One region of the Bradyrhizobium sp. USDA 4369 genome, then DNA from elsewhere that is predicted to be linked to it. Evidence: predicted binding sites of a transcription regulator. Region 1 holds the regulator's gene; each other region holds the start of a gene.

Region 1 (7,605 bases):
AGCGCGAAATACAGACGCGGCGGCGCGCGGCGTGTCCCCGTCCTGCACCAGCTTGCGAACCACGTTGTCGATCGCGGCGATGTGGTCGGCGTCAACCGCATGGCGCAGTCCAAGCAGCCAGGCCAGCATGGCCGTGCCGACGATGGCGGGACGGTCGGCATAGAGCGCAAACGCCCAGGCCCAGGCGAGCGCGTTGGCGAGCACGAGACCGGCCAGCAGCGCAATATTGCGGCCGCCCGCGGTCTGCAGCCAGGCCGGCGCTGGGCGTGGAGGCTGGGGATGATCAATTGGGAAAATCGTCATACTCAGGCAGGAGAGCAAGTCTCGCGCCAGTTGGCAAGCCTTGCTCCGCGAGGGCCAGATCAGCGTAGATTCACGCCGTTCACCCCCGTCTGGCCTGGACCGGCCTGCCTCCGTGGCAATTCGCTGTCCGGTCACGCACAAACAATGACCAGCCGCTGAAAACCTTCGCTCACCCCCGCCTTACCGGACCGAGGCGCTTTGCACGGCGATCTCGCGCCTGACGGCGGCCTCAAACCCGCTGGCCGGTGCGGCGAACATCAGCCGGGTCTCCTCATGGAACGCCGAGAAGATCCCGACGACGACCGTCTCGCCGCCGATCTCGGCCAGGATCGGCGAGCCCGAATAGCCGAAATTCGCCAAGCAATGCACCGTCAGCAACCGGCCATCCTCGGTCATGCCGGCGCTGCAATTGCGCTGTCCGGTCGGCGAATAACGCCGTTCCTGGCCGTAGCCGATCTCGGAAATGGTCCCGGCCGCCGTCGCCGCGGCAAGTTGCTCGCGCGTGAGCGCTGTGACCGTCACCGGCCGCGAAGGCAGCGCGTCCTTCAGAACGATCAGGGCCCAATCGGCGCGCGAGCGGTCAAGCGACCATTTGTCGTGCTGGATCGGCACGAAGTCCGGCGCCACGATCAGCTTGTCGGCAATCGACGAGGCTGCCGGCGTGCCCTTGTTCATGCCGGCCAGGAAGTGGACGTTGCCGGGACTGACCTGGGCGACGCCGTTGAAGACGCAATGCGCGGCCGTGAGCACCAGGCGCGGCGCCACCAGCGTGCCCGTGCACGAGCCACCCGTGCTGTATTGTGCCACGGTGACGACACCGATCGATGACGCCGGCCACGCCGTGGGATCCACGACCTCGCCGATATGCCGGTCGAGCCCGAGCAATTGCTCGGGCCGCGGATTGGCAATGCCTGCTTCGGCCGTTTCCGGCTTGGGCCGCCAGGCGGCGATGGCCTGCTCCGCCTGTCGACGCTGCGCCTCGCTCAGCGTGACTCGCTGGACCTCGCGGCCGGCGGACCGCACGCCATTTCGCCCCGCCATGACCAGCCAAGCATAGCCCTGCGCGACATCCTGCGCGACCACCCGCCCGTCGAGCATCATCAGGCCGAGCATATATTGCGACTGGGCGAAGCCCTGGGCCGCTGCGCGAGAAAACCACCGGCTAGCTTCGCCATGATCGCGGGCGACGCCTTCGCCATTGTAATAGGCGACGCCGAGATAATGTTGCGCGACGGCGAGGCCCTGATCCGCCGCCTTCCGGTACCAGGCCAGCGCCTCGGCGGGGTTGCGCGGCACACCCCAGCCGAACGCCTGCATGAAGCCGACATCGAACTGCGCCCGCGCATCGCCCTTGGCCGCCAACGGCATCAGCCGCCGCATCGCCATAGCTTGCTGGCCATTGGCCGCCGCGGCCACGGCATCCTCGAGTTCGGCGGCCGAACCGGGCACCATGCCGGCGAGCCACACGGCTAAAACGAGAGCAATTGTCCTGATCATCGCGTCCGCGGCATCCCGGTCATCATGATGGGGAGACCAGCAGACGGGATCAAGACGGCAGCCCCATGGCCGCGCGCAAAACGGCTGCCGCGGGCTTACGCCTGCTCGCTCTTGGCGAAGCGGTCGTCGAGCGCGTAGCCGGCGCCGCGCACCGTGCGGATCGGATCCTGCTCGCGGCCCGGATTGAGCAGCTTGCGCAGGCGCCCGATATGGACGTCCACGGTGCGCTCGTCGATATAGATGTCCCGGCCCCAGACGCTGTCGAGCAACTGCTCACGACTGAACACGCGGCCCGGATGCTCGAGGAAGAATTCGAGCAGGCGGTATTCGGTCGGGCCGAGATCGATCGGCCGGCCCGAGCGCGCCACCCGGCGCTTCTCGCGGTCGAGCTCGATGTCCCCATAGGACAGCACCGTCGCCAGCCGCTCCGGGCTCGCCCGCCGCAGAAGACCCTTCACCCGCGCCAGCAGCTCAGGGACCGAGAACGGCTTGACGATGTAGTCGTCGGCCCCGGTCGCCAGGCCGCGCACGCGCTCGCTCTCCTCGCCGCGCGCGGTCAGCATGATGATCGGCAGCTGCTTGGTCTCGGGCCGCGTCCGCAGCCGGCGGCACAGTTCAATGCCGGACAGGCCCGGCAGCATCCAGTCGAGCACCACGAGATCGGGAACGCGCTCCTTCAGCCGCGTGTCGGCCTCGTCGCCACGCCCCACAGTCTCGACCTCATAGCCCTCGGTCTCCAGATTATAGCGCAGGAGCGTGGTCAGCGCCTCTTCGTCTTCCACCACCAGGATGCGCGCAGTCATATCGAACGAGTCTCTCTCAGTTGCCGGGGACCGTGGTGGCGAAGCTCGTCATGTCGCCCTTCGGACGCTTGTCGACCATCGCCTGGCCCTCGATCATGTAGAACACCGTCTCCGCGATATTGGTCGCGTGGTCGCCCATCCGCTCGATATTCTTGGCGCAGAACATCAGATGGATGCAGAACGAGATGTTGCGCGGATCTTCCATCATGTAGGTCAGCAGCTCGCGGAACAGCGAGGTGCAGATGGCATCGACCTCCTCGTCGCCCTTCCACACCGCCATCGCAGCCGGCAGATCGTGCGCGGCATAGGCATCCAGCACCGACTTGACCTGCGACTGCACGAGATCCGTCATGTGCTCGAGGCCACGGATCAGCTTGAGCGGATGGAAATCACTTTCCAGCGCCGCAACCCGCTTGCCGATGTTCTTGGCGAGGTCGCCGATGCGCTCGAGATCGGTGGCGACGCGCATCGCGCCGACGATCTCGCGCAGGTCGACCGCCATCGGCTGCCGGCGCGCGATGGTCAGCACGGCGCGCTCCTCAATGATGCGCTGCAGCTTGTCGACCTCGGCATCGGCGGCGACGACCTTCTGGCCAAGCGCGACGTCGCGCCGAACCAGCGCGTCGACGGAGTCGACGATCAGCCGCTCGGCGAGACCGCCCATCTCCGACACGAGCCGGGTCAGATCCTGCAGATCGCTGTCGAACGCCTTGGCGGTATGTTCACTGGCCATGATGATCTCCTGAAGGCAATGATGCTGTCGGCGTCAGCCGAACCGGCCGGTGATGTAGTCCTGGGTCCGCCGATCGCTCGGCGAGGTGAAGATCTTGCTGGTGTCGTCGAACTCGATCAGCTCGCCGAGATACATGAACGCGGTCTTGTCGGAGACACGCGCCGCCTGCTGCATGTTATGGGTCACGATCGCGATCGTATAGTTCTCGGAGAGTTCCTGGATCAGCTCCTCGACCTTGGCGGTCGAAATCGGATCGAGCGCCGAGCACGGCTCGTCGAACAGGATCACTTCGGGCCTGACAGCCACGGTACGGGCGATGCACAGGCGCTGCTGCTGGCCGCCGGACAGCGACAGGCCGGAGGCGTTGAGCTTGTCCTTCACCTCGTTCCACAGGGCGCCGCCGCGCAGCGCCTTCTCGACCCGGTCGTCCATCTCGGACTTCGAGATCTTCTCATAGAGGCGGATGCCGAAGGCGATGTTCTCATAGATCGTCATCGGGAACGGCGTCGGCTTCTGGAACACCATGCCGACACGGGCGCGCAGCAGGTTCAGGTCGAGCTTGGGGTCGAGAATATTGGTGTTGTCCAGCATCAGCTGGCCGGTGGCGCGCTGGCCCGGATAGAGATCGTACATCCGGTTGAAAATGCGCAGCAAAGTCGACTTGCCGCAGCCGGACGGACCGATGAAAGCGGTGACGCGGTTGGTGCCGAGCGACAGGTTGATGTTCTTCAGCGCGTGATGATCGCCGTAATAGAAGTTCAGATTTCGCGCGATCACCTTGGCCGGCGCCTCCGGCAGCGACTTGGCGGAAATGGCGGCCGTCGGGCTGCTCACGGATACGGACATGTCGGTCATTTCGAGCTCCTCTCGGCGCCCAGGATGCGCGCACCGATGTTCAGGGCCAGCACGGTCAAGGTGATCAGAAGGGCGCCGCTCCATGCCAGCTGTTTCCAGTAGGCATAGGGGCTCTGGACGAAGTTGTTGATGGTCACCGGCAGGTTCGCCATCGTCTTGGAGAGGTTCATGCTCCAGAACTGGTTCGACAACGCGGTGAACAGCAGCGGCGCGGTCTCGCCGGCGACACGGGCAGTCGCCAGCAGCACGCCGGTGATGAGGCCGGAGCGCGCGGCGCGGTAAGCGATCCGCCGGATCACCAGCGAGCGCGGCAGGCCGAGCGCCGAGGCCGCCTCACGCAGCGGATTGGGCACCAGCAGCAGCATGTCCTCGGTGGTTCTGAGCACGACGGGGATTACGATGACGGCCAGCGCCAGAGAGCCGGCGATCGCCGAGAAGCCGCCCATCGGCACCACGACCGCGCCATAGATGAACAGGCCGATGATGATCGACGGCGCTGACAGCAGGATGTCGTTGATGAAGCGGATCACCGAAGTCAGACGGTCGTTGCGGCCATATTCGGCAAGATAGGTGCCGGCGAACAGGCCGAGTGGCGCGCCGATACCGACTCCGATGATGGTCATCATGATCGAGCCGACAATGGCGTTTCGCAGACCGCCGTCGCTCGATCCTGGCGGCGGCGTGTCGGCGGTGAAGACCTGCAGGCTGAGCCCGGCCAGACCGTTATAGAACAGCGTAAACAGGATCAGCGCCAGCCAGGTGACGCCGAACGCGGCGGCAGCAAAACAGAGGCCGCGGACCACGATGTCGGTGCGGCGCCGGCGCGTGTAGATCGGATTGACGGGACTGGGCTGAGCGTCAATGGCAGTCATGAGCTATTTCCCCGCCTTGGTCTCGAGCCGCATCAGCATCAGACGGGCTGCCGCGAGCACGAAGAATGTCAGAACGAACAGCAAGAGACCGAGCAGGATGAGGCTCGACTGGTGCAGACCATCGCTCTCCTGGAACTCGGAGGCGATCGCGGCCGAGATCGTCGTGCCCGGCGCAAAGATCGATGACGAGATCCGGAACGAGTTGCCGATGATGAAGGTCACCGCCATGGTCTCGCCGAGGGCCCGGCCGAGCGCCAGCATGATGCCGCCGATCACGCCGACCCTGGTATACGGAATGACGACGCTGCGCACGACTTCCCAGGTGGTGCAGCCGACGCCATAGGCCGCCTCCTTCAGCACCGGCGGCACCGTCTTGAACACGTCGACCGAGATCGCCGTGATGAAGGGCAGCACCATGATCGCCAGGATGAGCGAGGCGTTGAACAGGCTGAGATAGGATGGCGGGCCGGCGAAGATGTCCTGCAGCAGCGGAATGTTGGCGCAGAGGCTGATCATGAACGGCTGGAAATTATAGGCCAGGAACGGGCCCAGCACAAAGAAGCCCCACATGCCGTAGATGATCGAGGGAATGCCAGCCAGCAGCTCGATCGCGATGCCGATCGGGCGGCGCAGCCATTGCGGGCACAGCTCGGTGAGGAAGATGGCGATGCCGAGACCGACCGGGATGGCGATCAACATGGCGATGAAGGACGTGACCAGCGTGCCGTAGATCGGGCCGAGCGCACCCAGCACCGGCGGATCCGCCGACGGCGCCCAGCGCCGCGTCCACAGGAATTCGAAACCGTAGGCCTTCATCGCCGGCCAGGCGCCGATGATGAGCGACACGATAATGCCGCCGAGGATCAGCAGCACCGAGATCGCGGCGAGCCGCGTGATCCAATAGAAAGTGACATCACCAAGCTTGAAGGCGCTCAGCGCGCGCGCCCGGTCATAGGGCCCGGCAGCAGCCGCGATATCGCTGACTTCGGTTTGAACCGCCATGTCTGCCAATTCTGCCCCCTGTTTTTTTAGCACGCTTCAACCCCGATCATGTCCCCTCTCCCGGTGACGGGAGAGGGGTTTCTGGCGCGAAAGGCGTCAGCTCTTGATGTCCGAGGACCAGGTCTTCTCGATCAACTTCACGACGCTGTCGGGCATCGGGATGTAGTCGAGCTCCTCAGCCATCTTGTCGCCCTTTTCGAACGACCACTTGAAGAACTTGATGGCTTCGCCGGAGGCCACCTTGTCGGTCGGCTCCTTGTGCATCAGGATGAAGGTCGCGGCCGTCATCGGCCAGGACTTGTCGCCCTGCTGGTTGGCGAGGATCACATAGTAGCCGGGAGCCTTGGCCCAATCGGCGTTGGCGGCCGCCGCCTGGAAGGCCTCGACGGTCGGCTGCACGGTCTTGCCGGCCTTGTTGACCATGGCGGTGTAGGTCAGCTTGTTCTGCTTGGCATAGGCGTATTCGACATAGCCAATCGAGTTCTTGGTCTGGCTGATGTTGCCCGACACGCCCTCATTGCCCTTGGCGCCGACGCCGACCGGCCATTCGACCGCGGTGTTGGAGCCTACCTTGCTCTTCCAGTCAGCGCTGACTTCGGAGAGGTAGTAGGTGAAGTTGAAGGTCGTGCCCGAACCGTCGGAGCGGCGGACCACCGCGATGGCATCGCTCGGCAGCTTGACGCTGGGGTTCAGCTTCTTGATCGCGGCGTCATCCCACTTGGTGATCTTGCCAAGATAGATGTTGGCCAGCGTCTCGCCGTCCAGCACCATCTCGCCCGGCTTCACGCCCTCGAGGTTGACGACCGGCACGATGCCGCCCATCACCTGCGGCCACTGCACCAGGCCGTCCTTCTCGAGCTGCTCGGCCTTGAGCGGCGCGTCGGTGGCGCCGAAGGTCACGGTCTTGGCCTGGATCTGCTTGATGCCGCCGCCGGAGCCGATCGACTGGTAGTTCAGACCGTTGCCGGTCTCCTTCTTGTAGGCGTCAGCCCACTTGGAATAGATCGGGAACGGGAACGTCGCGCCCGCGCCGGTGATGTCGGCAGCGAATGCCGACGTCGATGCGGCGACCAAGCCGGCAGCGACGATAGCTTTGACGAAATTCATAGCTGGTCTCCATGCTCGGGAAGCGAAGCGCCATGTGCGCCCGATCGCGCTTCCCCGGCCGCTTTACGGGGCCTCGGTGCCGCTTTTATAAAGGTTCGATGACACTCAGATGACAGTCACAAGCCTTTGATACTTATTGATATTTAGACTTTGGCCCGATTTTTTACGGTCCACCTGACCGTGTGCCGCCGCGCTGATTCACCTTTCGTTAAGAGAGCGTTGCTCAACGAGCCTCCCGCCTCCGGCTTGTCCGGAATGACAACAGAGAATGTGGTCAACGCCGGCGCCATATCCAGATGCCGCCTGTTTATCGCCCACCGCAAAGAAAAGGTGTCGTACCGGGCAAGTCCGGCGACGCGACAGCGGCGGCGGACGCTGACCCGGGACCCATACGCCGGAACGGATGTGGCTGGGCGGGATGGGGCGGACATGG
Region 2 (7,605 bases), 3.2 Mb from region 1:
CTGGCCAGGATGCAGGTGAGATTAAGTCAAGCCGGTTTGTCCCTATCGATCCCGCGAATTTTTGCAAATCCAACGATCGCCAGTCTCCTCCAGAACGACGGCAATTCACCCACTCTCGATTTCGAATCGCATCTGGTTGAGCTTCGCTCGCCCGCGGCTATGGAGGCCAAGCCACTCTTCATCATGAGCCAGGGCCAGGGAAGCTTGTTGTACGGAGCTAAGCTGGCAGCACGACTTCCCGATGGCTTTCCGATTTACGGTCTGACAAGCGACGGAAAAAGACGGGATCATCTGCGAACGGTGGAAGATATCGCAACCTGCTTTGTGGCTATCATCAAGCAAATCCAACCCGCCGGCCCTTACCGGCTGGTAGGGTGGTCGTTCGGGGGCAAGCTGGCCTACGAAATCGCCTGTCAACTTCTGTCGGCCAATGACGACGTTCAATTTGTCGGCCTGATAGATACCTATTACAGGAGAGCTACTTGGGTTTCCGATGAGGTGGCTGATCGTCTTCTTTCATCGCTCAGTCCGCAGCCAAGGGAGACGACCCGCCGATTGATGCACGCCGATAATGTCTATGAGGGCAAATATATTCCGATCAAGATATGTCTATTTGTGGCCCAGGAGGCCCCGAATGAAGATGCGCATAGAGGGTGGAAAGAAGTGTTGCCTGAGGAACAGATTGTTACCATTCAGATACCTGGGGCACACGATGATGTCATGTCTGATGGCAACATTGAGGTGCTGGTGCAGAGTTTGAGCGAGCAATTGCTGAAGTACGATGAGACGGGGCAGATAGGCTGAGTTTTTCAGCAAACTGGCATGTTCTCGGTGAGCTTTACGATAGAATCATCGGGACCCGGCGGCTTGACTTGCGCGGAGTAATCTGGATACCGCGCCCCGCGGTAGCGCCAACTCTCAGCGTCGAACTGGCTGACTCAGTGTCAGCGGCTATCTTGCTATCCCAGCAGATATTGCCCCGCCGCCGCGTCAAACAGGCCGCGAATATCGATCCTCGAAGCGTTCAGCACTTCTCACGCAACCCCTGCTCATTCTGGATGATGGCCTCAACGTCTCTCGAAATCTCATGTTCCGCGACGTCCAACTTCTCAAAATAATCAGCCGCCGAAATCTCCAACGAGACATCGAGTCGCCCGGCGTTGAACACCATCCTGGGGCTTTCCCTCAGCCTGCTGTCGGCGATGAGACGCACCTGACTATTGAAACAAAAGGGCGGGACTGAACCCGAGACACACCCGATCAACTCGAGCAGTTTCTTCGAATCGACGAACTCGACCTTTCGCACGTCGAGCAGCCTGGCGACCGATGGCATATCCAGCAATCGATCGCCCGGTATCACCGTGAGCGCGTACTTCCGCGCCGACTTCTTGCCATTGCGTGCCCGCAACACCAGCGACTTGGCCGCCGCGCTCAAGGGGGGGCCGCGCAACCTGCTCGCCAGTTCCGTATTCCCTTGCGACGCATGCTCGATGACCGAGTCGCCAATCCACCTCGTCGAGCAGGATCGTAATCTGAGCCAGCATCCATCCCCTCAACACTTCCATGACCGAACCCTAGTGTCGCTTTCGATCACGAACGACATGCAAGCAGGCTTTCGGCAACGCCACCGAGATCCGGCACCCAACGATTGCGCATGGCGTTGCAGAGCTTCGCAATTCAACGAGTCAGAGCTCACTCGCTCAAGCAGACACACGCACTCGCCCCCGCAAGGAACCCACACCACTCGGTCACCGCAGGGCACTTGCCCATCATTGACCTGTTTCTGCTCCTATAACAGACCGACACTTATTTAACCTAATCATTCATAGCACACGATCGAGGGCAACCTTGTGTAAGGCAAGCAGCCAACCAATTTCGCACGCTATTCGCAATTGTTATTTGTGAGATTCTTCATCACAACTCTCTTGCCAAAAGACATCGCTCCCTCAACGAACAAGAAAGACACAAATATTCGCCCCTATGGCTGGCCTACGTGCTGTTGACCTTGCTCGCGTTCTGGCGAGCCCATCGCCCACATGCGTCTCGGGAAGCAGGACGTCGCGATCGGGCGAACAGAAGGACGTAGCAGGCGTGCGCCCGGCAAGAGGACGATCGTTACGAACACCCGTCCAAACCTGGAATAAGATTGCCCTCGAACATCATCCATCCCCTGACCACAATGCAGAACCTGCATTGCGGTCAGATGCCGATTCTTCAGCCAATTCCAATCTGTCAATATAGAATTTTCACCGGTTGCCGACGGATATGCGCGGCCCCATAAGTAGCATCCTTCAGCCAAACACATGCATCACCGTGTGGTCTGCACCAGATGCACAAAGATATGCAGCAACCGCTAAACGGCTCGCAAGCAGAGGCAATCCGCTCTCTGGCCAACTAACTCCCCCCCAACAAGGCGATCAGCAACACGGCGCTCTCCCGACCAACGAGACTCGCCACACTCTGGAATGAACCGATGCCAGCCGTAATGGTCCTCTCCAGCAACACCTCCACATCGTCTCTCATACAAGACCAGTTGAATTCACTCCATTGCAGCACGATTCATCACTGCTGCTACGACATCGGGTGGACGATCAAGCCGCCCGCCCTGACCGACATCGACGCACTGATCATTCAGCTGGATCACCGAACAGCCGAGGGTATCGCCCTGATCGAGCACTGGAGAGGCGCATCGATCGACCATCCCGTTCTTGCGGCAGGCACATCATGCACCAAGCAACAGATCGTTGATGCGATCGATCATGGCGCTGACGACTACATATCGCTGCCATGCGGATTAATGGAGCTGGCGACGCGGTTGAGCGCAATGCTCCGCCGGTGCAGATCAACCCGAAAACTCATTCGCACGATCGACCGCGTGAGCCTGGACGAAGATCAAATGCAGGTTATCGTCAGCGGAATTCATATTCACGTCACTCCGTTCGAATATCGTCTCCTCCTCGCACTCATGCAGCGACCAAATTCGATTCTGTCGATCAAAGAGCTTCGCAGGGAAATATATGGAGAAGACTCACGAGTCCCCCCGGGGGCAGCCGAAATGCTTGTCGCGCGACTCAGACGAAAAGTCGGGCACGACTTCATCAAGACGCAAAGAGGTGCCGGCTACTACGTAATCGATCACCCCACGTCGAATTCAGCGAATTCTCGCCAGTCGGGACCCTCTTGCCCTGCCGAGCCTCACGCAGCATGCCATCCCTGACCTGACGATCAAACAACTCCCCTCCAATACCAGCACCAAAGATGCGCATTCTCATTGCGGACTGCGATCCAGCGACCACCCGGCTGCTCGCGCCAGCGCTACACTCTGCGGGGTTTGTCGCCGAAAACGCCTCCACGCCAGACGATGCATGGTTCTTGGGCGACACCGAAGAGTATTCTGCCACGATACTCGGTGTCCGGTCGGGTGGAGCGTACCGCGAGCTGTTGCAGCGCTGGCGACGATCTCATCGATATTTGCCCATATTGGCTCTTGGTCGAAACACCAACTTGGACACTTGGATTGACGTCATTGATCGAGGCGCAGATGCTTTTCTGCCGCTGCCCTTTGTCCGGGACGAACTACTTTCACGGCTGGAAGCCATTGTGCGGCGGTCCTATGGGCATCTGTCATCACGGCTCACAGCCAATGAAGTGCAACTCGACCGGAGAAAAATGGTCGTGACAGTCTCCGGGCGGGTGGTCAACCTCACAGCAAGAGAGTTTTCCGTCCTCTCTCAACTGATGTATAAGCGAGGAGCAATCGTATCCAGCCACGAACTCGCGGAAAGCACATTCCACGATTCGTCACGCACGACGAATGCGGTAGAGGCCACGATTAGCCGCCTGCGTCGAAAGATCGGCCATCACATCATCGAAACACGAAGAAGCGCCGGCTATTTGATAAAGCGGTGATGGCTCTCTGCTGATCCTGCCATATCGAGCAGATTGAACAGCATCGATGCAAGGAACGGCTGGGCACCTACGCAGAATTGATCGAGCGGCGGTCGGGCTTGCGGGTCCCTTCGGCTCGCTTTGAGGCGATTGATCCCGGCCATGGCAGAAGAGATCACCACGTCACCGTGCACCGTCGACGTCAGTCATCCCGACCGCGATAGTTCAAAGCGGTCCCGGATGCCAAACATCGTCCGCGGCAATCATGTCTGTTGGGCGCGTCAAAGGACTTGACCCCGACGGGCGATCGGATTGCGCTCGACACAATGTTCGCCAGCGTCTGCTCAACCTCCGCTGTCGTTCCGGCCTGGCGCGCAATTGCTTACGCGGCCGGGACGGCAGCGAGGCGGGCCGCGCGCGCACTCGTCCGCAGCCCCTTGACTTCGCGGTGAACCGAATGGCCGTCTGACCGACGAATCCATCGGTCGCGCGGCGAGGCCGGAGTTCTTCGCCCGCTCCGATCTGCGGCTAATGGTCGCCAGCGCCATGTTCCTGAACATGCGTCGCATTCGGTTTTTCGTCCGCTGTCATCGAACCATTGAAAAGCGTCCGTACAGTCGCCGCCCTTCTGCTCGGTCGCTCTTGGCCCATCCCCTGAGGTATCCTGATGTCCGACACCGTCAACCTGCCGGCGGTTCAAGCCGACCGGTCCGTGGTCGCCCGTATCCGCTCCGAGATCGACATTTCCGATCGGTCGCGCCTCGTGACGTTCGGTGACCGCGCGCAGCGCTCCGTCGTCGAGTTCGCCGACCGCATCCTGGCCCAGACCCAGAACCGGGAGATGGGGACGACCGGAAAATTGCTGTCCGACATCCTCGGCAAGGCCCGCGAGCTCGACCCGGCGGCGCTCAAGGATGCCGGGCTGCTTACGCGGATGTTCTCGTCGATGGAGGCGCGGGTGCGGCGCTTCGGCGACGCCTTTGACGATGTTGCCTCGCAGATCGACCGCATCTGCATCGAACTCGACCGCAACAAGGAGACGTTGCGGCGCGACATCGCGCTGCTCGACGACCTGCACGAGCAGACCAAGACCGCGCTCGCCGAACTCGACGCGCATATCGCGGCCGGCAAGGCCTTTGTCGATGATTATCGCCGCGGGCCGCTGCTCGAACTGGAGCGCGCCGCGAAGGCCTCCGCGGAGGGCAGCGACGCGCTGATGGCGGCGCAGACCTACCAGGACGCGGTGCAGGCGCTCGACCGGCTGGAGAAGCGCATCTTCTATCTGCAGCAGGCCCGCCAGATCGGCATCCAGCAGCTGCCGCAGATCCGCATCGTGCAGTCCGGCGACGAGACGCTGATCGAGAATCTCCAGGCCACCACCGAGCTCACGATCCCCGTCTGGAAGCAGAAGATGATCCTGCTGCTCGGCCTGCAGCGGCAGAAAGCGGCGCTCGAACTGCAGAAGACGGTCACCGACGCGACCAACGAGATGATGCGCCAGGCGTCCGAGATGATGAAGACCCAGGCGATCGCGATCGAGCAGCAGTCGCAGCGCGGCATCGTCGACATCGAGACCCTGGACAAGACCAACCGCGATCTGATCGATACCATTGCCGGCGTGCTGACCACCCAGCAGGAGGGCCGCAAGAAGCGCGAGGAGGTCGAGCAGCGCATGGCGCAGCAGACGGCGGAGTTGAAGGCGGTGCTGTCGAAGGCGCCGGTGTGAGTGTGGCAGCCATGTGGCGGATGCTCGCGATCGTTCTGAGCGCGATCTGGCTCGCAGGCTGCGGCCAGAGCGGGCCGCAATTCTCGATTCTGTCGGGGTCCGAGAATGACGTGCTGGAGCCGCTGGTCCAGGAGTTCTGCAGGTCGCGCGGCGCGACCTGCGACATGAGCTATCAGGGCTCGCTCGACATCGCGCTGTCGCTCAAGCCCGGCGGCGAGGCGAAGGCCGATGCGGTGTGGCCGGCGGCCTCGATCTGGATCGACATGTTCGACACCGGACGCCGGGTGAAGTCGGTCAAGTCGATCACCCAGATGCCGGTGATCCTCGGCGTGCGCCGCTCCAAGGCGCAGGAGCTCGGCTGGATCGGTGCCAAGGTGACCACGAAGGACATTCTGGCGGCCGTCGAGGCCGGGCGGCTGAAATTCCTGATGACCTCGGCGACGCAGTACAATTCCGGCGCCTCGGCCTATCTCGCCATGCTGGCCTCGGCGATCGGCAAGCCCGACCTGATCGAGGCCGGCGATCTCGAACGCGAGGGCGTCGTTACCACGGTGCGCGCGCTGTTGCGCGGCGTCGAACGGTCCTCCGGGTCGAGCGGCTGGCTGGCTGACCTCTATCGCGAGGGCGAGCGCAACGGCGCGCGTTATCAGGCGATGTGGAACTACGAGGCGGTCATCAAGGAAACCAACGACAAGCTCAAGGCCGACGGCTTCGAGCCGCTCTACGCTGTCTATCCCGAGGATGGCGTGTCGGTGGCGGATTCGCCGTTAGGCTTCGTCGAGCGCGGCCGCGGCAAGGAGGTCCAGGCCTTCTTCGACGCGCTGCAGGCCTTCCTGCTGACGCCGGAAACCCAGGCCCGCATCGCCAAGACCGGACGGCGGGTGGAGCTGGCCCGCGCGGCCCAGCTCGCCGGCGATGCCACGACCAATATCGATCCGTCGCGGGCGGTCACGGTGGTGCGGCCGCCCGAGCCGAAGGTGATCCAGATCGCGCTGGCTGCCTATCAGGACGCGCTGCGGCGGCCGTCGCTGACGGCGCTGTGCCTCGATCTCTCCGGCAGCATGCAGGGCCACGGCGAGACGCAGCTGCTGGAGGCGATGCGTTTTCTGCTGACGCCGGCCCGGACGCGTGAGATGCTGGTGCAATGGTCGAAGCAGGACGAAATTCTGGTGCTGCCCTTCAACGATCATGTCCTGTGGGTTTCCAGCGCCAGTGGCGACGAGCAGGAGCAGGAGGGGCTGTTGAAGCAGACTCTCGAGCTTCGCGCCGGCGGCGGAACGGATTTCTATACATGCGGTGCGCGGGCATTGTCAGCGATGAAGCCGATCTTGGACAAGGGCTCTCATCTTGCGGCCATCGTGATCATGACCGACGGGAAGAGCTATGGCGAGCGCGCGACCTTCGAGCTGCCCTGGCGCGCCGACGGCGGCCGCGTGCCGGTGTTCGGCGTGACGTTCGGCGACGAGGCCGACCGCAAGCAGCTGGATGCCCTGGCCAAGCTGACCGGCGGCCGCGTCTTCGACGGCACCAAGAATCTCACCGAAGCCTTCCGCGCGGTGCGTGGATATAATTAGATGCCGAGTGCGTCGTCAGAGACCGGGTGGATCGTCGGCGGCCTCATCGCCGCCGCGGCGATCCCTGCGCTCGCTATCGGCGCCGGTATGCCGTTCTGGCTCGCATGCGTGATCGGTCTCGGCGCCGGCGGCGGCGCCATCGCGGTGCTGGCGCCGCGCTCCGCCTTTCCGCTGCTCGATGCCAGCGGCGCCGCGCGCGGCAAGGTGCAGCTCGCGCGCGAGCTCCTGGGCGAGGCGGCGCCCTGCGCCGAGCGGTTGGAGCAAGCCGCGGGGCGCATCCGTGAGCGCAAGGTCGCCGACGGTGTCCGCCACCTCGCGGTGATCGCGCGGCGCATCTTTGCGGCAATCGAGAAGGACCCGCTGCGGCTCGATCGCGTCAGGCGCTTTCTGACCTACTATCTCCCGCGCGCCGCCGAG
Region 3 (7,605 bases), 1.7 Mb from region 1:
CAGCCATATTCGGTGCGGCGCTGGAAGCTGAGCGGCGTATCGCCCGGCTTGATGAACGCCTTGCAGCGCCGCCAATAGGCCGCGTCATCGGAGACAAGCGTCGACTGCACGCCGTGCTCCTTGCAGCGCTTCTCGTACCAGACCTCGTTGTCCTGGATCTGGATCTTGGTCGGCACCAGCGCGAGACACGTCTCGCACAGGGATTGGGTCTGTCCCCAGAACACATAGGGACGTGACTTACGCAGCGGCGCGTTCATGCATGACCTTCGATTGCGGCGCGGTTGCCAGCATCGCCAGGGCGTAGGCCGCAATGGCGAGCGACAGCAGGTGAAACAAGGTGAAGGGGCCAACGACCGGCCCGTACGGCTTGAAAAATTCCCAGACGAAGCGCTGCACGCCGTAGACCAGAAGCGCGAGATAGAAGCCGCTGTCGATCACCGCCGCATTCCGCCTGAGCACCGCGACGACATAGGCGGCGGCAAAGGTGGCCATCGCGAGGCTCTCATAGAGCTGCACCGGATGGCGCTGGATGCCGTCGCCGAAATCATGGCCCCAGGGCAGAGCCGTCGGCGTGCCGTAGGTGAAATCGTCGAGCCCGGCCGCAAAGCAGCCAATCCGCCCGACGGCGACCCCGACCGCGAACGGCAGTGCAAAGCGCGCCCCGGTGCGCAAGGTGATGCCGTGGCGCCATTTGTAGAGTTCGACCGCGATAATGCCGCCGGCGAGCGCGCCCTCGACCGAGCGCGCCAGCCCGGCCATCCCGGAGAGCCACAGGTTCAGCGTGCCGAACAGATACGCGCCGAGGCCGGCGCCGAATACGAGCGCGGCGATATAGGGCCATTCGGTCGACTGCCGGGGAAAGCTCACGCCGCCAAAGCGCGCGAGCCACCAGCCGGCGGCCGCCGCGCTGAGCCAGGCACCGACGTCGAAGATCGCGTGGAGAACGGCGCCGTCCATGCCTGCCCTGAGAACTTCCCAAATCCGGTTGCATCCGGACTATGACAAGTTCCAGCAGGCAAAGGCAATGCCGGGATCGGATCAGCCCGTCGCGGCCTGCTCGGTAGGATAGACGCCGCGCAACACCTCTTCGAAATGCGTCTTCACCGCCTCGTTGCACAGGCAGGAGCGCTGTTTCAGCGCCTCGAAGTCGCGCACCATGAAGGCGCCGCGCCGCGTGTCGAGAATTCCTTCCGCCCTGAAGGTCTGCACGACACGGCTGACATAGCTGCGGCCGACACCGAGCAAGGTCGCCAATTGCTCGTGGGTCAGCGGCACGATCGGCTCGCCATCCGTGCGGTCCAGCGCCGCGACGATCCACTTCGCCGTGCGCTGTTCGATCGAATGGATGGCGTTGCAGGCGGTCGACTGAAACACCTGCGCCAGCATGCAATCGGCATAGCGGGCGAACACGTTGCGCAGCGTCTTCGATTGCAGCTTGGCGGCGGCGAGTCGCGACAGCGGCAGCCGCGCAAAGGGCCCGCCGAACTTGACGACGATGCGCGTATAGGCAGGCAGGAAGCCTTCGCTGACGATGCCGCCCACCGCGCCCTCACGTCCGACCAGGATGGTTTCGACGTCGCGACCATCCTCGTTCGGCACCAGATAGGACGTCAGCGCCGGCCCGCAGGGGAAATGCACGATCTGAACGTCGTCGCCGGGACGGTAGAGCAGATCATTCGGCGCCGCCGCGTCCTCGACGAGATGCGGCGCGATGAGCGCGTAGTCGGCCGGACTCAAGCGTCGCAGCAGATTGTTGTAGGGCCGCTCCCGGGACAGCGTCGTCACAGCTTGGTTCAGCATCATCGTTCCCCGCGCCATGCGCATGTGCGTGATCCCCGCCCCTTGTGTTCACAAGTGCACCGACACAGGAACTCTGATATGCTGCCTTCGGTTCCAGGAACCCCCCGGCGCGCTTACAAGGAGGCGCCGGGCAGCGGGGCCTTCACCCGGAACCCCGCAGATCATGACAAGCTCGCAGTCCAGCGTGCCCGAGCATTATCAGGACGTGCTGGTCGTCGAAGACGACCCGATCATTGCGCTCGGCCTCGAAGATACGATTACGGATCTTGGCATTCCCCTCATCAGAGTCGCGGCCAATGTGGCCAGCGCTCTCGCCATGATCGAGGAGCGCGTACCGCAATTCGCGCTGCTCGATGTCGGCCTCGTGCGCGAAAAGAGCTTCGCGATCGCCGAGCGGCTGACAACGCTCGGCATTCCCTTCGCATTCTCGACCGGCTACGGCGCCGACCGCGTGCCGGCGGCGTTCGGCGACCGGCCGCGGCTGCCGAAGCCGTGTCCGACCGAGGCGCTGGAGGCGGTGTTGCGGCGGCAGGCTTAGCTGCCGCCGCAACACCCTACTGCGTTTTCGAGTGCGGCCGCCGGCTCAGCCGAGCTTCGGGTCGAGGGTCGTCGACCACAGCGCGACGTCGGCGCGATCGCGCAGCGTCACGGTCATCTGTCCGCTCTCGCCGTCGATCTTGACGTGGCCGAAGAACTGCATGCCGGCGGACGGCGGCAGGTTCTGCTTGTCGAGACCGGGCGCCTTGATGAAGCGCACCTCGGGGCCGAAGGTGTTGTCGAGCTCGTTCGGACCGAACGTGCCGGCATGCAGCGGACCGGAGACGAACTCCCAGAACGGCTCGAAGTCCTGGAACTGCGCCTTGTTCGGATCGTAGTAATGCGCGGCGGCGTAATGCACATCCGCCGTCAGCCAGACGGTGTTCGGGATCGGCGCCGTCTTGATGAAGCGCAGGATCTCGGCGATCTCCAGCTCGCGCCCGCGCGCCGGACCATCGCCCTGCGCAATCGCCTCGGAGCCCTTCTTGTTGGTCGCGTCGTCATAGACGATCAGGCTGAGCGGCATGTCGGAGGCAATCACCTTCCAGGTCGCGCGCGAGTTCAGCAGCGCCTGCTTCAGCCAGCGCATCTGCTCGGGCCCGATGAAATAGGACGACGGGCCATATTTGTCCTCGAGGTTCGGGCCGTTGGCGCCGCGATAGCTGCGCTCGTCGAGCACGAAGACGTCGAGATGCGGGCCGTAATTGATGGTGCGATAGACCCGGCCCGGCTCGGCGATGCTCTCGCGCATCGGATACATCTCGTGGAAAGCGCGGGCCGCGCGCGCGGCGAGCAGCTGGATGTTGCGCTCCTTGTAGGCCGCCGGCAGCTCCTTGGAGGCCGACCAGTTGTTGGTCACCTCGTGATCGTCCCACTGCACGAAGATCGGCACCTCGGCATTGAAGGCTCGAACGTTCTCGTCGAGGAAGTTATACTTATGAGCCGCGCGGAATTCGTCGAGCGTCTCGGCGACCTTGGCCTTCTCTTCCACCGTCAAGTTTTTCCAGACCTTGTTGTCCGGCAGCTTGACCTCGGACTTGATCGGGCCGTCGGCATAAATGGTGTCGCCGGAATGGAGGAAGAAGTCGGGCCGGTGCTTCTTCATGGTGGCGAAGGTGAACATGCCGCCATCGTCGGGATTGATGCCCCATCCCTGCCCCGCCACGTCGCCGCCCCAGACGAACGAGACGTCGCGCTTGTTGCCGGGCGCGGTGCGGAAGCGGCCGACCACCGCCTCGCTCTCGACGGCGGTGTGCGAGAGGTCGCGGAATTTGACGCGGTAGAAGATGTCCTGGCCGCTCGGCAGATTCTCCAGCAGCATCTTGGCGGTGAAATCGCTTTCGGGCAGCGCCGCGACCGGCGCCAGGCTGCGCGCGTTCTTGAACGACTCCGTCGTCGCGACCTCGACCAGCATTTGCGACGGGCGGTCGGCACGGGCCCAGACCACGCCGCCATCCATGCTGACGTCGCCGGACTGGACGCCATGCGTGATCTGCGGCCGGTCGGCGGCGCGGCTCAGATAGGGCATCGACAGCGTCGTGACGCCGGCGGCAGCCACCGTCGAGAGGAAACGGCGGCGGGACAGCTTGGACAGCTGCGGGCGCGAAAGGTGAATGGTCATGCGAATCTCCTGCTTGGATGGCGCGTGCAATCAGCGCCGCCGCCACCACGGCAGGCCTAGAAAAGATTGGTGACGCTGGAATAACACGACCACACCGAGCGCATCGGGATACCGTTCACAGGCAGGACCGTTGGGGAACGGGCGGGCTCAGGTGCCGGCGGCGCGCAATTGCGCGCCGGTGCGCTGCAGATTGGCCGGCATGCTCATCAGGATCAGCTTGCGGTCGGCGACCGCGTTGTGGAACTGCTCCAGAGCAATGTTGAACGCGGTGAGAGCGGCATGCTCGATCGCGCCATCCTCGAAGCAGGTCAGCGTATTGCGCAGGATCTCGTCGGCCTCACCTTGCAGCTGATCGAGCTCCTCGGTCGAATCGCTCTTGCGTGCGATCGTGATCATCTCCAGCAGCCGGTCGCGCAGCGAGCTGTTGATGGTACGTTCGTCCCGCTTGAGATAGCCGGCGAACCAGGCGCCCGCCGAGCCCATCGCCGAAAGCGTCATCAGCCCCCACCAGATGTAGTCGCTGTAGCGGTCCAGAAACGTCTTCTCCTCGCCGTCGACGAATGCCGCGGCGCCGGGATGGGCGGGAATCGCAGCGTCCTTGTCGGTGTCGGGGGTCTCGATCTTGGCGGCCAGCGGGAATTCCGACATCAACTGCTGGCGCACCGAGAACAATTGGCGGGTGAACGTCGACACCGTCGCATCCGACAGGCCCTTCCGCGCCACGATGTGGTGAGTGAAGCTGATGGTCTTGACTTCGTCCTCGGGCCGGTCCGGCGAGCCGCCAAAGGCACCGGCGGGGATATCGGTCGATTCATATTCGGGATGGTTCTGCGCGATCGCCTCGGCGGAGTCGATCGCCAGGAAGGTCGGCACGCCACCATCCTTGGTCGCGGCGGCGATGGCATCCGCGGTGATCTTGCTATTGACCGGCCCGGCCGCGAGATAGACATCCGCCTTCTGGTTGCGTACCGCCTCGGCCGCCTCCGAAATCGGAAATTGGATGATTTCGACCTTGCTGGCATCGACGCCGTATTGATGCAGGACGACCTTCAGCAGGTTCACGTTTGCCGGGGTCCGCCCGATAATGCCGACCTTGTGCCCGGCCAATTGCGAGATCTTGGTGATCTTGGCACCACTCTTGCGCCCTTTGCCCTTGGCCACCGGCGGCACCCAGAGCACGGCGACGTTCTTGCGCAGGGTCGCGACGGCCTGGGCATTCTTCGGCACTTCGAGGTCGCCGCGCACGATCGCGAGATCGACCTTGGCAGCGGCAAGCGCCTGCGCGCTCTCGGCCGCGCCTTCGGTCGGAACCGGACGGAGCCGCACCGCGGCATGGGATTGCGAAAAGGCTTGTGTGAGGGCTTGGACGACCTTGAGGTCGTCACTGTTCGGGGGACCGACCGCGATCTTCAGGGTCACCGGCCGCATCGCGAAATAGTAGGCACCCGCCAGCGCGCCGACAATCGCGAGGATCCCGGCGATGACGATGAACACGGCAGGGCGCATTTGCGAGCGCTGCGCTGGCGTGGTCTGTGGGTCTACCAGGTCCGGTCCTCCGGTCATCCGACGGCTCGGAAGCGGCGCCACGCGCAGCGCCGCCTGCCCTCGTTCTGCTCTAGAGGTAGACTGTAGCAAATTTCTTGTCCGCCCGGGGTGACATCTGCGTCATGGTTACCGGACCCAAGTGGCCCGATCATCGGGGCAGTTCCATGACCCGGCGGGATCGGCCGGGTGAGAGCTGCCTTTTGAACGATGTGGCGCGATCATCGCGACGGCTGCACATTGTAGCCCGTAAAGGTCCGGGTGCGGCACAAGGGCGCGGGCCATCCACGAGGTGAACGGGAGGTTGACATGATGGAACGATTATCTGCGGAGGCACGGAGCGACGCGCTGCGGAGACTCCCCGGCTGGACCGAGCTGGACGGCCGCGACGCGATCACCCGCAGCTTCACGTTCCGGGACTTCAACGAAGCGTTCGGCTTCATGACGCGGGTCGCGCTCATGGCCGAGAAGCGCGATCACCACCCCGAATGGCGCAACGTCTACCGCACCGTCGAGGTCGTGCTCTCGACGCATGATGCCGGAGGCCTGACGCGGCTTGATGTCGAGCTCGCCGAGGCGATGGATGCGATCGCCGCATCGATGGCCTGAACCCGGCCCTGCGACTTGCGGCAGCATTGGCCATCCCCACATGTGCCGGGGATGGCGCTCCATGGCGACATCCGGAACCTGGAGATGACACATGGCGTCGGATACGACCGACTACAGCGTGGGTTTCGAGCCTGCCGACCGGCTGGCGCGGGACCGCGACACTGTGCGCCGGCGGTTCTGGGTCAAGTTCAAGCAGGTCGTTGCCCGGCTGCCCTTCGCCGAGGATCTGCTTGCCGCGTATTACTGCGCCTTCGACAAGGAGACGCCGCGGCACGTCCAGGCCGCGCTGCTTGGCGCCATCGCCTACTTCATTCTGCCGTTCGATTTTCTGCCCGACGTGATGCCGGTTCTCGGCTTCACCGATGACGCGGCCGTGCTCGCCACGGCCATCCGCATGGTGGCCTCGCACATCACGCCGGACCATCGCGCTGCTGCGCGCGATGCGCTTGCGCGGCTCGCTGCGAAGCATGATCCGGATGCGGAAGCTGACGCCGGTTGATGCCGACTGGCCTTGGATGGCCACACTCATCGTCTGGACTGCTCAACAAAAAGCCCCGCCATGCGGCGGGGCTTTTCATTTGCTTCGACCTGGACTGAGCCGGGATCAGCCGCTCACCGCTGTCCCCGAGCCTGGGCGCGGGCGCTGCCGGTCTTTTCGGCCTCCCAGGCCTGATACTGCTTGAACAGGGCTTCCCGCTCGGCGTCGCTCTGAAGGTTCTTGCCGGCGTTGCTCTGCTTCAGGAAGTCGTCGAAGCGATCGCGCTGGGCGCCTTCCATCGCGTGGCTCTCGAGCCATTTGCTCGCCGAGGGAAGACGCTGCCAGCCCGCCAGCGGCGCCGAGAGCGAGACTTCCTTCCACTTCGGATGGAAAGGCGGGTTCTGGAACGCCGGAAACTTGGTGAAGAACGCATCGACGAAGGTCGCGAGCTTGCGATAACGATCGGTGTTCGGCGCCCAATTATAGGCCGCGAGCACCGCCGGCACTGCGATCGTATCCACCTTCTCGCCCTCGGCGATCAGGTTCGGATAGTCCTTCGCGGTCAAGGTCGCCGGGAGATAGTCGTTCTGCAGCGGCCGGTCGTAGTCCACATTGACGAGATGGAAGCGGCCGTCGTTCACGAAGTTGCTGACCGACTTGTAGGGCTTGCCGCCGACGACGATGACGGCGTCGAGCTCGCCGCGCTTCAGCTTCTCCATCGCGATGCGCTGCTCGATGTAGAGGAAGTTCGCCCGCAGGCCGAGCCGTTCGAACACGGTCAGCGCGGTCACGAAGGTGCCGCCATTGGGCAGGTCGACGCTGACACGGCGACCCTCGAGGTCGCGCAGATTACGCACCGCACGCGGCGCGATCACCTGCATCTCCTCATTGTAGAGCTTGGTGACGTAGGTGAACTGCTTCTTGATGTCCTTGGCGAAGCCCTTGCGCTCCAGATAGTCCAGCGTGTCGGCGCGGACGACGCCGAGGTCGACACCCTGCAGGAACAGGATGTCGGCCA

The links. Region 1 encodes PhoB, which activates phosphate uptake and scavenging genes when phosphate is short. Its sites were predicted from a motif close to TGTCATNNANCTGTCAT; they were not measured.
Positions count from the first base shown of each region.
Region 2: the regulator PhoB is predicted to act here: its motif matches at 4,474-4,490, upstream of ACVIJ6_RS17040 (toxic anion resistance protein).
Region 3: the regulator PhoB is predicted to act here: its motif matches at 4,028-4,044, upstream of ACVIJ6_RS10325 (alkaline phosphatase D family protein).

Region 1 covers NZ_JBSRYH010000001.1:551,484-559,088, forward strand. The annotation lists partial or broken gene ACVIJ6_RS02555 (HoxN/HupN/NixA family nickel/cobalt transporter) at 1-303, opposite strand, end outside; gene ACVIJ6_RS02560 (trypsin-like serine protease) at 484-1,800, opposite strand; gene phoB (phosphate regulon transcriptional regulator PhoB) at 1,896-2,603, opposite strand; gene phoU (phosphate signaling complex protein PhoU) at 2,620-3,336, opposite strand; gene pstB (phosphate ABC transporter ATP-binding protein PstB) at 3,370-4,191, opposite strand; gene pstA (phosphate ABC transporter permease PstA) at 4,188-5,063, opposite strand; gene pstC (phosphate ABC transporter permease subunit PstC) at 5,067-6,065, opposite strand; gene pstS (phosphate ABC transporter substrate-binding protein PstS) at 6,162-7,172, opposite strand.
Region 2 covers NZ_JBSRYH010000001.1:3,766,949-3,774,553, forward strand. The annotation lists gene ACVIJ6_RS17020 (amino acid adenylation domain-containing protein) at 1-804, shown strand, start outside; gene ACVIJ6_RS17025 (YbaK/EbsC family protein) at 1,025-1,507, opposite strand; gene ACVIJ6_RS17030 (response regulator transcription factor) at 2,474-3,217, shown strand; gene ACVIJ6_RS17035 (response regulator transcription factor) at 3,259-3,909, shown strand; gene ACVIJ6_RS17040 (toxic anion resistance protein) at 4,556-5,614, shown strand; gene ACVIJ6_RS17045 (substrate-binding domain-containing protein) at 5,626-7,188, shown strand; gene ACVIJ6_RS17050 (5-bromo-4-chloroindolyl phosphate hydrolysis family protein) at 7,189-7,605, shown strand, end outside.
Region 3 covers NZ_JBSRYH010000001.1:2,276,013-2,283,617, forward strand. The annotation lists gene ACVIJ6_RS10305 (radical SAM protein) at 1-257, opposite strand, end outside; gene ACVIJ6_RS10310 (prolipoprotein diacylglyceryl transferase) at 238-957, opposite strand; gene ACVIJ6_RS10315 (Crp/Fnr family transcriptional regulator) at 1,039-1,800, opposite strand; gene ACVIJ6_RS10320 (response regulator) at 1,964-2,338, shown strand; gene ACVIJ6_RS10325 (alkaline phosphatase D family protein) at 2,384-3,958, opposite strand; gene ACVIJ6_RS10330 (TAXI family TRAP transporter solute-binding subunit) at 4,106-5,452, opposite strand; gene ACVIJ6_RS10335 (4a-hydroxytetrahydrobiopterin dehydratase) at 5,810-6,109, shown strand; gene ACVIJ6_RS10340 (YkvA family protein) at 6,201-6,608, shown strand; gene ACVIJ6_RS10345 (TAXI family TRAP transporter solute-binding subunit) at 6,722-7,605, opposite strand, start outside.